DNA from 3 places in the Pseudomonas sp. L7 genome. Region 3 is predicted to be linked to each of the others. Evidence: predicted binding sites of a transcription regulator. Region 3 holds the regulator's gene; each other region holds the start of a gene.
What was found. The regulator sigma-54, encoded in region 3, starts transcription at its own class of promoters, with help from an activator protein. The targets are predictions, from matches to a motif close to ANTGGCATNNANNTTGCTNT.
Positions count from the first base shown of each region.

Region 1: a site for sigma-54 is predicted at 1,797-1,816, ahead of ACK3BK_RS08755 (CmpA/NrtA family ABC transporter substrate-binding protein). Genes of this name have one in related genera too.
Region 2: a site for sigma-54 is predicted at 2,276-2,295, ahead of glnA (glutamate--ammonia ligase). Genes of this name have one in related genera too.

Region 1 covers NZ_CP176784.1:1,878,067-1,882,283, forward strand. The annotation lists gene ACK3BK_RS08750 (ANTAR domain-containing response regulator) at 1-530, opposite strand, end outside; gene ACK3BK_RS08755 (CmpA/NrtA family ABC transporter substrate-binding protein) at 542-1,756, opposite strand; gene ACK3BK_RS08760 (quinone-dependent dihydroorotate dehydrogenase) at 1,885-2,907, shown strand; gene rmf (ribosome modulation factor) at 3,010-3,225, opposite strand; gene rlmKL (bifunctional 23S rRNA (guanine(2069)-N(7))-methyltransferase RlmK/23S rRNA (guanine(2445)-N(2))-methyltransferase RlmL) at 3,774-4,217, shown strand, end outside.
Region 2 covers NZ_CP176784.1:5,155,660-5,159,876, forward strand. The annotation lists gene typA (translational GTPase TypA) at 1-330, opposite strand, end outside; gene thiI (tRNA uracil 4-sulfurtransferase ThiI) at 458-1,912, opposite strand; gene glnA (glutamate--ammonia ligase) at 2,393-3,799, shown strand; gene ACK3BK_RS23580 (chorismate mutase) at 3,950-4,217, shown strand, end outside.
Region 3 covers NZ_CP176784.1:1,072,347-1,076,563, reverse strand. The annotation lists gene lptA (lipopolysaccharide transport periplasmic protein LptA) at 1-331, shown strand, start outside; gene lptB (LPS export ABC transporter ATP-binding protein) at 332-1,057, shown strand; gene ACK3BK_RS05175 (RNA polymerase factor sigma-54) at 1,231-2,724, shown strand; gene hpf (ribosome hibernation-promoting factor, HPF/YfiA family) at 2,803-3,111, shown strand; gene ptsN (PTS IIA-like nitrogen regulatory protein PtsN) at 3,124-3,588, shown strand; gene rapZ (RNase adapter RapZ) at 3,591-4,217, shown strand, end outside.

The DNA of each region.
Region 1 (4,217 bases), 810 kb from region 3:
ATCAACTTCTGCTGGCGGCTCATGGCCTGGCGACGCATCAGGGTGTAGGCCTGCTCTTCATTGCAGTCTTTCATCTTCATCAGCAGGCCCTTGGCCTGTTCGATGCGCTTGCGTTCGGCCAGTTGCTGGTCGCGAGCCAGCAGTTGCGCCTTGAGCGCCTGGTCGCTCTCGAAGCGAGCCATGGCCACGTCGAGAATCGGCTGCAGGCGCGCCGCATGGATGCCTTCGACGATGTAGGCGCTGACGCCGGCCTGGATCGCCTGGCGCATCACCCCCGGATCATGCTCGTCGGTAAACAGTACGATTGGCCGTGGCTGATCCCGGCTGACCAGCACCACCTGCTCCATCACATCGCGACCCGGTGACTCGGTATCGATCAGCACAACATCCGGACGCACCGTTTCGACGCAGCTGGGCAGGTCGATGGTCAGCCCCGGCGCCTCGATCACATCGAAGCCAGATTCGATCAAGGCAGCCTTGAGGCGGCCAACCTTCTTCTCGGTATCATCGATCAGCAGAACACGCAGCATGGTGGCCACCTTCACGAACCAACCCGCACGTGCGGGGCATCATCCAGAGCGTGCAGGCGGAAACTGCGGGCATAGGCATGGGGATCGCTGCCGTCCCAGCGGATGCCGTCGATCAGCAGGCTGCTGCGCATCGGTGCGTCGGCGCAGGACACGCCCACGGCCTGGGCTGCTTCGCGGTACAGCGTCAGTTGCTGTACGCGAGAGGCCACTGCCAGGTAGTCCGGGTCCTCGCGCAGCAGGCCCCAGCGGCGGAATTGGGTCATGAACCACATGCCGTCGGACAGATAGGGCAGGTTCGCCCGACCTTGGTCATGCACGCGCAGGGCGTGACGATCCTGCCATCGATTGCCCAGCCCGTCGTGGTAGTCGCCGAGCAGGCGCGGCTCGATGTTGCTGGCTGGCGTATCCAGGTAGGCCCTGCCGCTGAGCAGTTGCGCCGTGCCCCGGCGATTTTCCGGGCTTTGCTCGATGAAGCGGCTGGCGGCGAGTATCGCCTTGACCAGCGCGCGGGCGCTGTTGGGGTAGTGCTCGACGAAGGCGCGGGTGCTGGCCAGGACCTTTTCCGGATGGTCCGGCCAGATCGATTGACTGGTGGCCAGGGTGAAGCCCTGGTCCTGTGCCACGGCGTCTGCCGACCAGGGTTCGCCAGCACAGAAGCCGTCAATGCGCCCGGCCTGCAGGTGCGCGACCATCTGTGCCGGTGGCACCACCACGCTGTCGACATCGTGCAGCGGGTGGATGCCCTGGCTGGCCAGCCAGTAGTACAGCCACATGGCATGGGTGCCAGTGGGAAACGTCTGGGCGAAGGTCAGGCGTGCGCCATGCTGGTGCACCAGTCGCGCCAGTGCTTCAGGGCTGGTCACGCCCTTGCGCTGCAACGCGGGGGAAAGGTTGATCGCCTGGGCATTCTGGTTCAGGCCCATGAGCACCGCCATATCGTTGGCCGCGACACCGCCCATGCCCAGGTGCATGGCGTAGACCAGCCCATACAGGCAGTGGGCAGCATCCAGTTCGCCGCTGGCGAGTTTGTCTCGGGTGCCGGCCCAGGAAGCCTGACGCTGCAGATTGAGGGTCAGGCCCTGGAGTTGTGCGAAGCCCTGCGTGGCCGCGACCACCACCGAGGCGCAGTCGGTCAGGGCCATGAAACCGATGTTCAGGCTGGGTTTCTCGGGTGCATCGCTGCCGTTGACCCAGGCCAAGGGTGTTGTCGGAGGGGCTGTGTTCACGAAATATCCTCACCCGTACCGATCGGGTTGCCAGCGCTTCGAAGCAACCCATGTGCCAAGGCCCTGTCGCGCGGACGGCGCGCTGGCTATAATCGCATCCCTCACTCACCCCCGAGTCCTGCCTGCCCATGTATACCCTGGCCCGCCAGCTGCTGTTCAAGCTCTCCCCGGAAACCTCCCACGACCTGTCGCTCGACCTCATCGGCGCCGGTGGCCGCCTTGGTCTCAATGGCCTGCTGTGCAAGCGTCCGGCCTCGGTGCCGGTGACCGTCATGGGCTTGAACTTCGCCAACCCCGTGGGCCTTGCCGCAGGCCTGGACAAGAACGGCGCGGCCATCGATGGCTTCGCCCAGCTGGGCTTCGGCTTCGTCGAGATCGGCACTGTCACCCCGCGACCACAGCCTGGCAATCCGAAGCCACGGTTGTTCCGCCTGCCGGAAGCGACTGCGATCATCAACCGCATGGGCTTCAACAACCTGGGTGTGGATCACCTGCTGGAACGGGTGCGCGCGGCGCGTTATGACGGTGTGCTGGGCATCAACATCGGCAAGAATTTCGACACGCCGGTCGAGCGTGCCCAGGACGACTACCTGATCTGCCTCGAAAAAGTCTACACCCAGGCCAGCTACATCACGGTCAACGTCAGCTCGCCCAACACTCCCGGCCTGCGCAGCCTGCAATTTGGTGATTCGCTCAAGCAACTGCTCGACGCGCTGGCCGAGCGTCGCGAACAGCTGGCGAGCGAGCACGGCAAACGCGTGCCGCTGGCGATCAAGATTGCACCGGACATGAGCGATGAGGAAACCGCGCTGGTGGCAGCAGCCCTGGTCGAGTCGGGCATGGATGCGGTAATCGCGACCAATACCACTTTGGGGCGCGAAGGGGTCGAAGGGCTGCCGTTCGGGGGCGAGGCGGGTGGGCTTTCCGGGGCGCCGGTGCTGGAGAAGAGCACTCACATCGTCAAGGTGCTGGCTGCTGAACTGGGCGGCAAGTTGCCGATCATCGCGGCGGGCGGGATCACCGAAGGGCGCCATGCTGCGGAGAAGATCGCAGCCGGTGCGAGCCTGGTGCAGATCTATTCGGGCTTCATCTACAAAGGTCCGGCACTGATCCGCGAGGCAGTCGATGCGATTGCCGCGCTGCCCCGCTAACAAAGACGCGCCCCAATAAAAAGGGCCCCTTGAAGGGGCCCCTGGGCCTTAGCCCGCCGCCCGGATGGGGCGTGCATGGTGACTCGAATTCAGTGTCCTCGTTCAGCCAACGGCGTGATTTTCGTTGAGTCTCTGGATGCCAGCGGTGCCGGTCATGCCGTCCCAGTTGTCGCCGCGACCTTCACGCCAACCGTTGATCCATGCCTGGCGAACGGATGGCAGATTGAAGGGGCAAAGTTCGCGGGATTTGCCGGTTACCCCGTATTGGTAGCCACGTGAATATGCTCTTTCCAACGGATCACGCTTAAGTCTTCTCATAGGGTGTTGCCCTCACTTGTTGACTGTAATGTCCCGTCGGCCTCTCCGAGGCCGGGCAGAATCTTTCTGCCGGTTTGCGCTCGCTGCCGGCGTGGCGAGCTGAAAGTGCCGCCCCGTTGCGAGGCGGCCTGAGGTCAGTTCTAACCAATGCGAGTCACAGTGTGAATGATCAATTTGTCATAAGGACGTAACCTTTCCAGGGGTGAGGGGATAAGTAAATAAATGCGACTCAACCTTGTTTAGGTTTTGTCCCGCTATGATGAGGGTTTGCTGGTGGTTGAAATCATTTGGCCATTGGCGCCATCGAACTGACGCAACATCTGGTAATGCGACGAAGGGTCACACCGATGCCTTCGTTAGACGAAATTTTCACACTGCCCGACGATCAAACCCTTTTGCGCCACCCGGCGTCGGTTGTCGATCGGGTGGCCGGGTTTGCCGAATGATCGGCACGCCACCCGGATACCTGCTGGAAGGGTATCCGGCAAACTCAGGCAACAGCGATGCGTCGCGTTGCCAGCACACAGCCCAGAGGCTCTGGAATCTACATGTCGGACTCATTCGAACTCTATCTCACCTGCCCCAAAGGCCTGGAAGGGCTGCTGGCGGAAGAAGCCCGCGGCCTGGGCCTGGCCGATGTGCGCGAGCATACCTCGGCAATCCGCGGCGCGGCCGACATGGAAACCGCCTACCGGCTGTGTCTCTGGTCACGCCTGGCCAACCGCGTGCTGTTGGTGGTCAAGCGCTTTGCCATGAAGAACGCCGACGACCTCTATGATGGCGTGCACGGTGTCGACTGGCAGGACCACCTGGCCGCCGACGGCACCCTGGCGGTCGAGTTCAGTGGCCATGGATCGGGCATCGACAACACTCACTTCGGCGCGCTCAAGGTCAAGGACGCGATTGTCGACAAGCTGCGCAACCGTGAAGGCCAGCGCCCGTCGGTGGACAAGATCGACCCCGACCTGCGTGTGCACCTGCGCCTGGACCGC
Region 2 (4,217 bases), 1.5 Mb from region 3:
GCGGGTTTGCGGCATCGGGCCGTCCTGGGCATCGACCAGCAGCAGCACCGAGTCGACCATCGACATTACACGCTCAACCTCGCCACCGAAGTCGGCGTGGCCGGGGGTGTCGACGATGTTGATGTGGTAGCCGTTCCAGTTGATGGCGGTGTTCTTCGCCAGAATGGTAATGCCGCGCTCTTTTTCCTGGTCGTTGGAGTCCATGACGCGCTCGTCGTTGAGCTCGTTACGCTCCAGGGTGCCGGACTGGCGCAGGAGTTTGTCGACCAGGGTGGTTTTACCATGGTCAACGTGGGCGATGATGGCGATGTTACGCAGATTTTCGATCACAACTGTATCTCGTGCAGAGGATTCGGTTTGCCGCCAGTCTAGGCAGCCAATATGAAGGTAAAAGGCTCAGCGGGCCCGCAGGTCGGGAGGGCGATGGCGGATGCTGCCGCCATACAGCCCTGGCGTCTTATGCCGGACGATAAACACGCACATTGGCATGCCCCTCACTGAGCAGGTGGTGTGCGTGCAAACGGCTCATCACACCCTTGTCGCAATAAAGCAGGTACTGGCGGTTGGCATCGAGCTGCTTGAACTTGCTGTTGATCGCGTAGAACGGCAGTGCCTGGACTTCGACGCCTTCGATCTGCAGCGGTTCGTCTTCCTGGGCGTCAGGGTGACGAATGTCGATGACGATCTGGCCCGGCAGCGCCTCGGCCACTTCCTCGATCTCGATATCCTTGCCCAGCTCGTCGATCACGTGGTCGATGGAGATCAGCTTGGCGCGCTCCAGGGCGCGCTCGAGCACCGCCATGTCGAACTGCTTCTCTTCATGCTCCATGCGGTGGCGCTTGGCATGGGTGGTCGGGTTCACCGAGATCACGCCGCAGTACTCGGGCATGTGCTTGGCGAAATCGGCGGTGCCGATCTGGTAGGCGGTATCGATGATGTCCTGCTTGTGGCTGGCCAGCAGCGGGCGCAGCACCAGCTTGTCGGTGGCCGAATCGATGATCGCAAGGTTGGGCAGGGTCTGGCTGGAAACCTGCGAGATCGCCTCGCCGGTGACCAGGGCGTCGATTTCCAGGCGGTCAGCCATGCGCGCCGCGGCACGCAGCATCATGCGCTTGAGCGTCACGCCCATATAACTGTTGTCGACCTTGCCGAGAATCTCGCCGACCACTTCTTCGAACGGCACGCTGATGAACAGCACGCGCTGGCTGCTGCCGTATTTCTTCCACAGGTAGTGCGCGACTTCCATCACCCCCAGCTCGTGGGCACGGCCACCGAGGTTGAAGAAGCAGAAGTGGGTCATCAGGCCGCGGCGCATCATCTGGTAGGCGGCCACGGTGGAGTCGAAACCACCGGACATCAGCACCAGCGTCTGCTCCAGCGCACCCAACGGGTAGCCGCCGATGCCATTGTGCTGGTTGTGGATGACGTACAGGCGCTGATCGCGGATCTCGATGCGCACCATCACTTCGGGGGTCTTCAGGTCGATGCCGGCGGCGCCGCACTGCTGGCGCAGCTGGCTGCCGACGTAGCGATCGACGTCCATCGAGGTGAAGTCGTGGTGGCCACCGCGCTTGCAGCGCACAGCGAAACGCTTGCCGGCCAGCAGGTGGCCGAAGTGCTGCCTGCATTTGTCGACGATGTCGTCGAAGTCGCCCAGCGGATATTCCTGCACCTGCAGGAAGTGGGTGATCCCTGGGGTGCAGGTCAGGCGTTCGATCATCTCGCGCTGGATCTTCTCGTCCTCGATGCGGGTGACCACTTCGAGGTTATCCCAGACACCATCGACCACGAGCTCCGGATCCAGATCCTTGAGCACGTTGCGGATGTTCTTGCCGAGCTGGCGGATGAAGCGCTTGCGCACCGGCCGGCTCTTGATGGTGATCTCTGGGAAGACTTTGACGATAAGTTTCATTGGGTTAACAGCGCGCCCGGGGCCTGCCGAAAATGAGGGGCGCGAATTATAGCGGAAATGGCTCGAGGTTTGAGCAACTTTTGATCAGAGGTTTGTTCGAGGGCTTTCGGGTGGGATTGATGGCGCTTGCAAAGGCCCTTTCGCGGGCAAGCCCGCTCCTACAGGATCTGCGCCCACCGGCAACCCCGTGGGAGCGGGCTTGCCCGCGAAGAGGCCCTCAAAAAACGCATCACGCACAAATAAGCGCACCAAAATGAAGCATTGTCGCAAGGAAATGCCTTTTATGAGTGCACAGCCTCACACCCTTCCCTCGCCAAACGCCCGCAAACGCCCATTTTCATGGCGCCATCGCCATTTTCGGGCACTGGCATGCAATTTGCTCCCTTGTGATGCAGGTAAGCTTGGCCGACTATCCGCGCCCGGCGACACCCTTTTTCCAGGGCAGCGGCCAAGCGCACCCTAGACCATCCGGAGGACAACATGTCGAAGTCGGTTCAACTCATCAAAGATCATGACGTCAAGTGGATTGATCTGCGTTTCACGGACACCAAAGGCAAACAGCACCACGTCACCATGCCGGCTCGCGATGCGCTGGATGAAGACTTCTTCGAAGCTGGCAAGATGTTCGACGGCTCCTCCATCGAGGGCTGGAAAGGCATCGAAGCTTCCGACATGATCCTGCTGCCGGACGACTCGTCCGCCGTGCTGGACCCGTTCACCGAAGAGCCGACCCTGATCCTGGTCTGCGACGTGATCGAGCCGTCCACCATGCAAGGCTACGACCGCGACCCACGCGCCATCGCCAAGCGTGCCGAAGAGTTCCTGAAGAGCACCGGCATCGGCGACACCGTGTTCGTCGGCCCGGAGCCTGAGTTCTTCATCTTCGACCAGGTGAAGTTCAAGTCGGACATCTCCGGCTCGATGTTCAAGATCTACTCCGAACAAGGCTCCTGGATGACCGACCAGGACGTCGAAGGCGGCAACAAGGGCCACCGCCCTGCCGTCAAAGGCGGCTACTTCCCGGTTCCGCCGTGCGACCACGACCACGAAATCCGTACTGCCATGTGCAACGCCATGGAAGAAATGGGCCTGGTCATCGAAGTTCACCACCACGAAGTGGCGACTGCCGGCCAGAACGAGATCGGTGTGAAGTTCAACACCCTGGTCACCAAGGCTGACGAAGTCCAGACCCTGAAGTACTGCGTGCACAACGTCGCCGACGCCTACGGCAAGACCGCAACCTTCATGCCGAAGCCGCTGTACGGCGACAACGGCTCGGGCATGCACGTTCACATGTCGATCTCCAAGGACGGCAAGAACACCTTCTCCGGCGAAGGCTATGCCGGCCTGTCCGACACCGCCCTGTACTTCATCGGCGGCATCATCAAGCACGGTAAGGCCCTGAACGGCTTCACCAACCCGGCCACCAACTCCTACAAGCGTCTGGTACCAGGCTTCGAAGCCCCGGTCATGCTGGCCTACTCGGCCCGTAACCGTTCGGCCTCGATCCGTATTCCTTACGTTTCCAGCCCGAAAGCCCGCCGCATCGAAGCGCGCTTCCCGGACCCGGCTGCCAACCCGTACCTGTGCTTCGCCGCACTGCTGATGGCCGGCCTGGACGGTATCCAGAACAAGATCCACCCAGGCGATGCCGCCGACAAGAACCTGTACGACCTGCCGCCTGAAGAGGCCAAGGAAATCCCACAGGTTTGCGGTAGCCTGAAAGAAGCCCTGGAAGAGCTGGACAAGGGCCGTGCGTTCCTGACCAAGGGCGGCGTGTTCTCCGACGACTTCATCGATGCCTACATCGAGCTGAAGTCCGAAGAAGAAATCAAGGTCCGTACCTTCGTTCACCCGCTGGAATACGACCTGTACTACAGCGTTTGATGCGCGCGGCGCTTGCGCCGTGACCGTCTAGAGAAACGGCCTCCTTCGGGAGGCCGTTTCTGTTTTTACACTCAAGCCATTCGGACGCATCCTACTGGTGCACCGAGCAGCATTGGCCACACTCGCATCTCCACCTGCCAGGAGATTCCCATGCACCCACTGCCACTTGCCCTGCTCTGCGTCATTGCCCTGTCCGGCTGCGTGAACGCCACCCCACCCGACACCACCTTCGACCCGCTGCTCGACAGCATCGAACAACGGCTGGATATCGCCCAGGCGGTCGCCCTGCATAAATGGGATCGCCAGCAGCCGGTGCAGGACAGCCCTCGCGAACGACAGGTGCTGTTGAACGTGAGCCAGCTTGCCCCCGAGCACGGGCTGGATCCGGCACGCGCCAGCCAGTTCTTCAGTGACCAGA
Region 3 (4,217 bases):
AGGCAATACCGTGACCATGACTCGCGCCGCCTCGGGCGACATCGACGTCGTGACCTCGGTGGGCAACCTGGCCTACTTCGAGCAGCAGCAGAGCGCCGCCAAGCCCGACAAGATGAAGGGCTGGGCCGTCACCATCCAGTACCAGGCGCAAAAGGATATCGTCATCCTCACTGACCGCGCCAAGGTCGAGAACGAAGGCAACACCACCGAAGGCGAGAAGATCGTCTACAACACCAAGACCCAGGTGGCGACCGCCGGTCGTGGTGGCAACGTGACTGCACCTCGTCAGCGTATCGACATGGTGATCCAACCGAAGAAAAAGGCCGAGTAAATGGCAACCCTCAAAGCCCAGCACCTGGCCAAGAGCTACAAGGGCCGCCAGGTCGTCCGCGACGTCAGCCTGTCGATCGACAGCGGCCAGATCGTCGGCCTGCTCGGCCCTAACGGCGCCGGCAAGACCACCTGCTTCTACATGATCGTGGGGCTGGTCCAGGCCGACCAAGGGCGCGTGCTCATCGACAGCCACGATGTCAGCCACCAGCCCATGCATGGCCGGGCCCAGGCAGGCATCGGCTATCTGCCGCAGGAAGCGTCGATCTTCCGCAAGCTGTCGGTCGCCGACAACATCATGGCCATCCTCGAGACGCGCAAGGACCTGGACCGCGATGGACGGCGCAAGGAGTTGGAAAGCCTGCTGCAGGAGTTCCACATCAGCCACATCCGTGACAACCTCGGCATGAGCCTGTCCGGTGGCGAACGCCGCCGCGTCGAAATTGCCCGCGCCCTGGCGACCGCACCGAAGTTCATCCTGCTGGACGAACCCTTCGCTGGCGTCGACCCGATTTCCGTGGGTGATATCAAACAGATCATCCACCATCTGAAGGCCAAGGGCATCGGCGTGCTGATCACCGACCACAACGTGCGCGAAACACTCGACATCTGCGAGACCGCCTACATCGTCAACGATGGTCAACTGATCGCCGAAGGCGACGCCGAGACCATCCTGGCCAACCAGCTGGTCAAGGAAGTCTACCTGGGCCACGAGTTCCGACTCTGATCCCCGGGACCTGCCTGGAGCATTGGAAAAGCCTGGTGAAACGGGCTTAAGTGTTACAGTGCTCTAGGCAAACGCTACAATTTCAGGCATATAACTTGCTTAAGATTTGGCGCTCCGGCGCCCTGTAGTGGATGGCGCATGCGCGCCGGCGAACAAGGTATTAAGCCCCAGCCATGAAACCATCGCTCGTCCTAAAAATGGGCCAGCAACTGACGATGACCCCGCAGTTGCAACAGGCCATCCGTCTGCTCCAGCTCTCCACCCTGGACCTCCAACAGGAAATCCAGGAAGCGCTGGAGTCCAATCCGATGCTCGAACGTCAGGAAGACGGCGACGACTTCGACAACAGCGATCCGATGGCGGAAAACGGCGAAAGCAAACCTGCCACCGAAGCCCAGGACAACAGCTTCCAGGAAACCACCGTCAGCACGGAAAACCTCGAAGAGGGCGAGTGGAACGAGCGCATCCCCAACGAATTGCCGGTCGACACGGCCTGGGAAGACATCTACCAGACCAGCGCCAGCAGCCTGCCCAGCAACGATGACGACGAGTGGGACTTCACCACGCGCACCTCGGCCGGCGAAAGCTTGCAGAGCCATCTGCTGTGGCAGCTCAACCTGGCACCGATGTCCGACACCGACCGCCTGATCGCTGTCACTCTCATCGACAGCATCAACGATCAGGGCTATCTGGAAGACAGCCTCGAGGAAATCTGCGCCGGATTCGATCCGGAGCTGGACATCGAGCTGGATGAAGTCGAAGCCGTGCTGCACCGCATCCAGCAGTTCGAGCCGGCCGGCGTCGGCGCCCGCAACCTGGGCGAATGCCTGCTGCTGCAACTGCGCCAACTGCCGGCGAGCGTGCCGTGGATGGCCGAGGCCCAGCGCCTGGTCACCGACTACATCGACCTGCTCGGCAGCCGCGACTACAGCCAGCTCATGCGTCGCATGAAGCTCAAGGAAGACGAGCTGCGCCAGGTCATCGAGCTGGTGCAAAGCCTCAATCCGCGCCCGGGCTCGCAGATCGAATCGAGCGAGCCGGAGTACGTGATTCCAGACGTCATCGTGCGCAAGGACAGCGACCGCTGGCTGGTCGAACTGAACCAGGAAGCGGTGCCGCGCCTGCGGGTCAATCCGCAGTATGCAGGCTTCGTCCGCCGTGCCGACACCAGCGCGGACAACACCTTCATGCGCAACCAGTTGCAGGAAGCGCGCTGGTTCATCAAGAGCCTGCAAAGCCGCAACGAGACACTGATGAAAGTGGCGACCCAGATCGTCGAACACCAGCGTGGTTTCCTCGACCACGGCGATGAAGCCATGAAGCCCCTGGTGCTGCATGACATCGCCGAGGCGGTGGGCATGCACGAGTCGACCATTTCGCGGGTCACCACGCAGAAGTACATGCACACTCCCCGTGGCATCTACGAATTGAAATACTTTTTCTCGAGCCATGTGAGCACCGCCGAAGGCGGCGAATGCTCGTCTACGGCGATCCGCGCGATCATCAAGAAACTGGTGGCCGCGGAAAATCAGAAAAAGCCATTGAGTGACAGCAAGATCGCTGGTTTACTGGAGGCACAAGGCATCCAGGTAGCCCGCCGCACCGTCGCCAAGTACCGCGAATCGCTGGGGATTGCCCCGTCGAGCGAGCGCAAGCGATTGATGTAGCCCCGGGATGTGCCACAGCGTTTCAGTGGCAGGTGCAATACCTGCCTCTTTATGCACGGGCAACAAAGGAGAAGCTGTATGCAAGTCAACATCAGTGGCCAGCATGTAGAAGTCACCCAACCACTGCGCGAATACGTGCTCGAGAAGCTCGCCCGCGTGGAAGGGCATTTCGACAAGATCACCAATGCAACGGTGATCATGAAGGTCGAGAAGCTGCAGCAGAAGGTTGAAGCAACACTCCAGATTCCCGGCGGCGAAGTGGTCGCCAACGCTGAACACCAAGACATGTATGCCGCGATCGACGCATTGGCTGACAAGCTCGACCGCCAACTGAAAAAACACAAGGAAAAACAGCAAAGCCTGCTGCAAGGTGCAGCTGCCCGCTGATCCCCCTCATCCATGATCCGACTTGAAACCATCCTGACCCCCGGCCGTTCCCTCGTGAACGTGCCGGGCGGCAGCAAGAAGCGCGCCCTGGAAAAGGTCGCCACCCTGATTGCCGAGCAAGTACCTGAGCTTGCGATGCAAGACGTCTTCGAAAAGCTCATCGCTCGCGAAAAACTGGGCTCCACCGGCTTCGGTAATGGCATCGCCATTCCCCACTGCCGTCTGGAAGGTTGTACCGCCCCCGTCAGCGCCCTGCTGCACCTGGACGCACCCATCGACTACGACGCCATCGACGGCGCCCCCGTGGACCTGCTGTTCGTGCTGCTGGTCCCGGAAGCGGCCACCGATGCCCACCTCGAACTGCTGCGCCAGATCGCCAGCATGCTCGATCGCAAGGAAGTCCGTGATCGCCTGCGTGCCGCCGACAGCAGCGAAGCCCTCTACCAGGTAGTCCTGGACGCACAGAACGAGCACTGAACATGCGCCTGATCATCGTCAGCGGCCGGTCCGGCTCCGGCAAGAGCACCGCGCTCGATGTGCTGGAAGACAACGGCTACTACTGCATCGACAACCTGCCCGCCGGGTTGCTGCCGCAGCTGGCGGAAAACGCGCTGATCAACACCGAACTGATGCAACCCAAGGTCGCCGTGTCCATCGATGCGCGCAATCTACCCAGCCATCTGTCGCGCTTCCCCGAATTGCTCGAGGAAGCGCGCGCCCGTCACATCCAGTGTGACGTGCTGTACCTGGACGCCGACGAAGACACGCTGCTCAAGCGGTTCTCCGAAACCCGCCGTCGCCACCCCCTGACCAACGCGGACCGTTCGCTCGCCGAAGCCATCCGCGTCGAAAGTGAGCTGCTCGGCCCCATCGCCGACCTTGCCGACCTCAAGATCGATACCACCAGCCTCAATCTTTACCAACTGCGTGACTCGATCAAGCTGCGCCTGCTTAACCAGCCTGAGCCCGGCACCGCTTTTCTCGTCGAATCCTTCGGTTTCAAGCGCGGCATGCCGGTGGACGCCGACTTGGTGTTCGACGTGCGCTGCCTGCCAAACCCTTACTGGAAACCCGAGCTGCGCGAGCACTCGGGCCTTGAAGCTCCG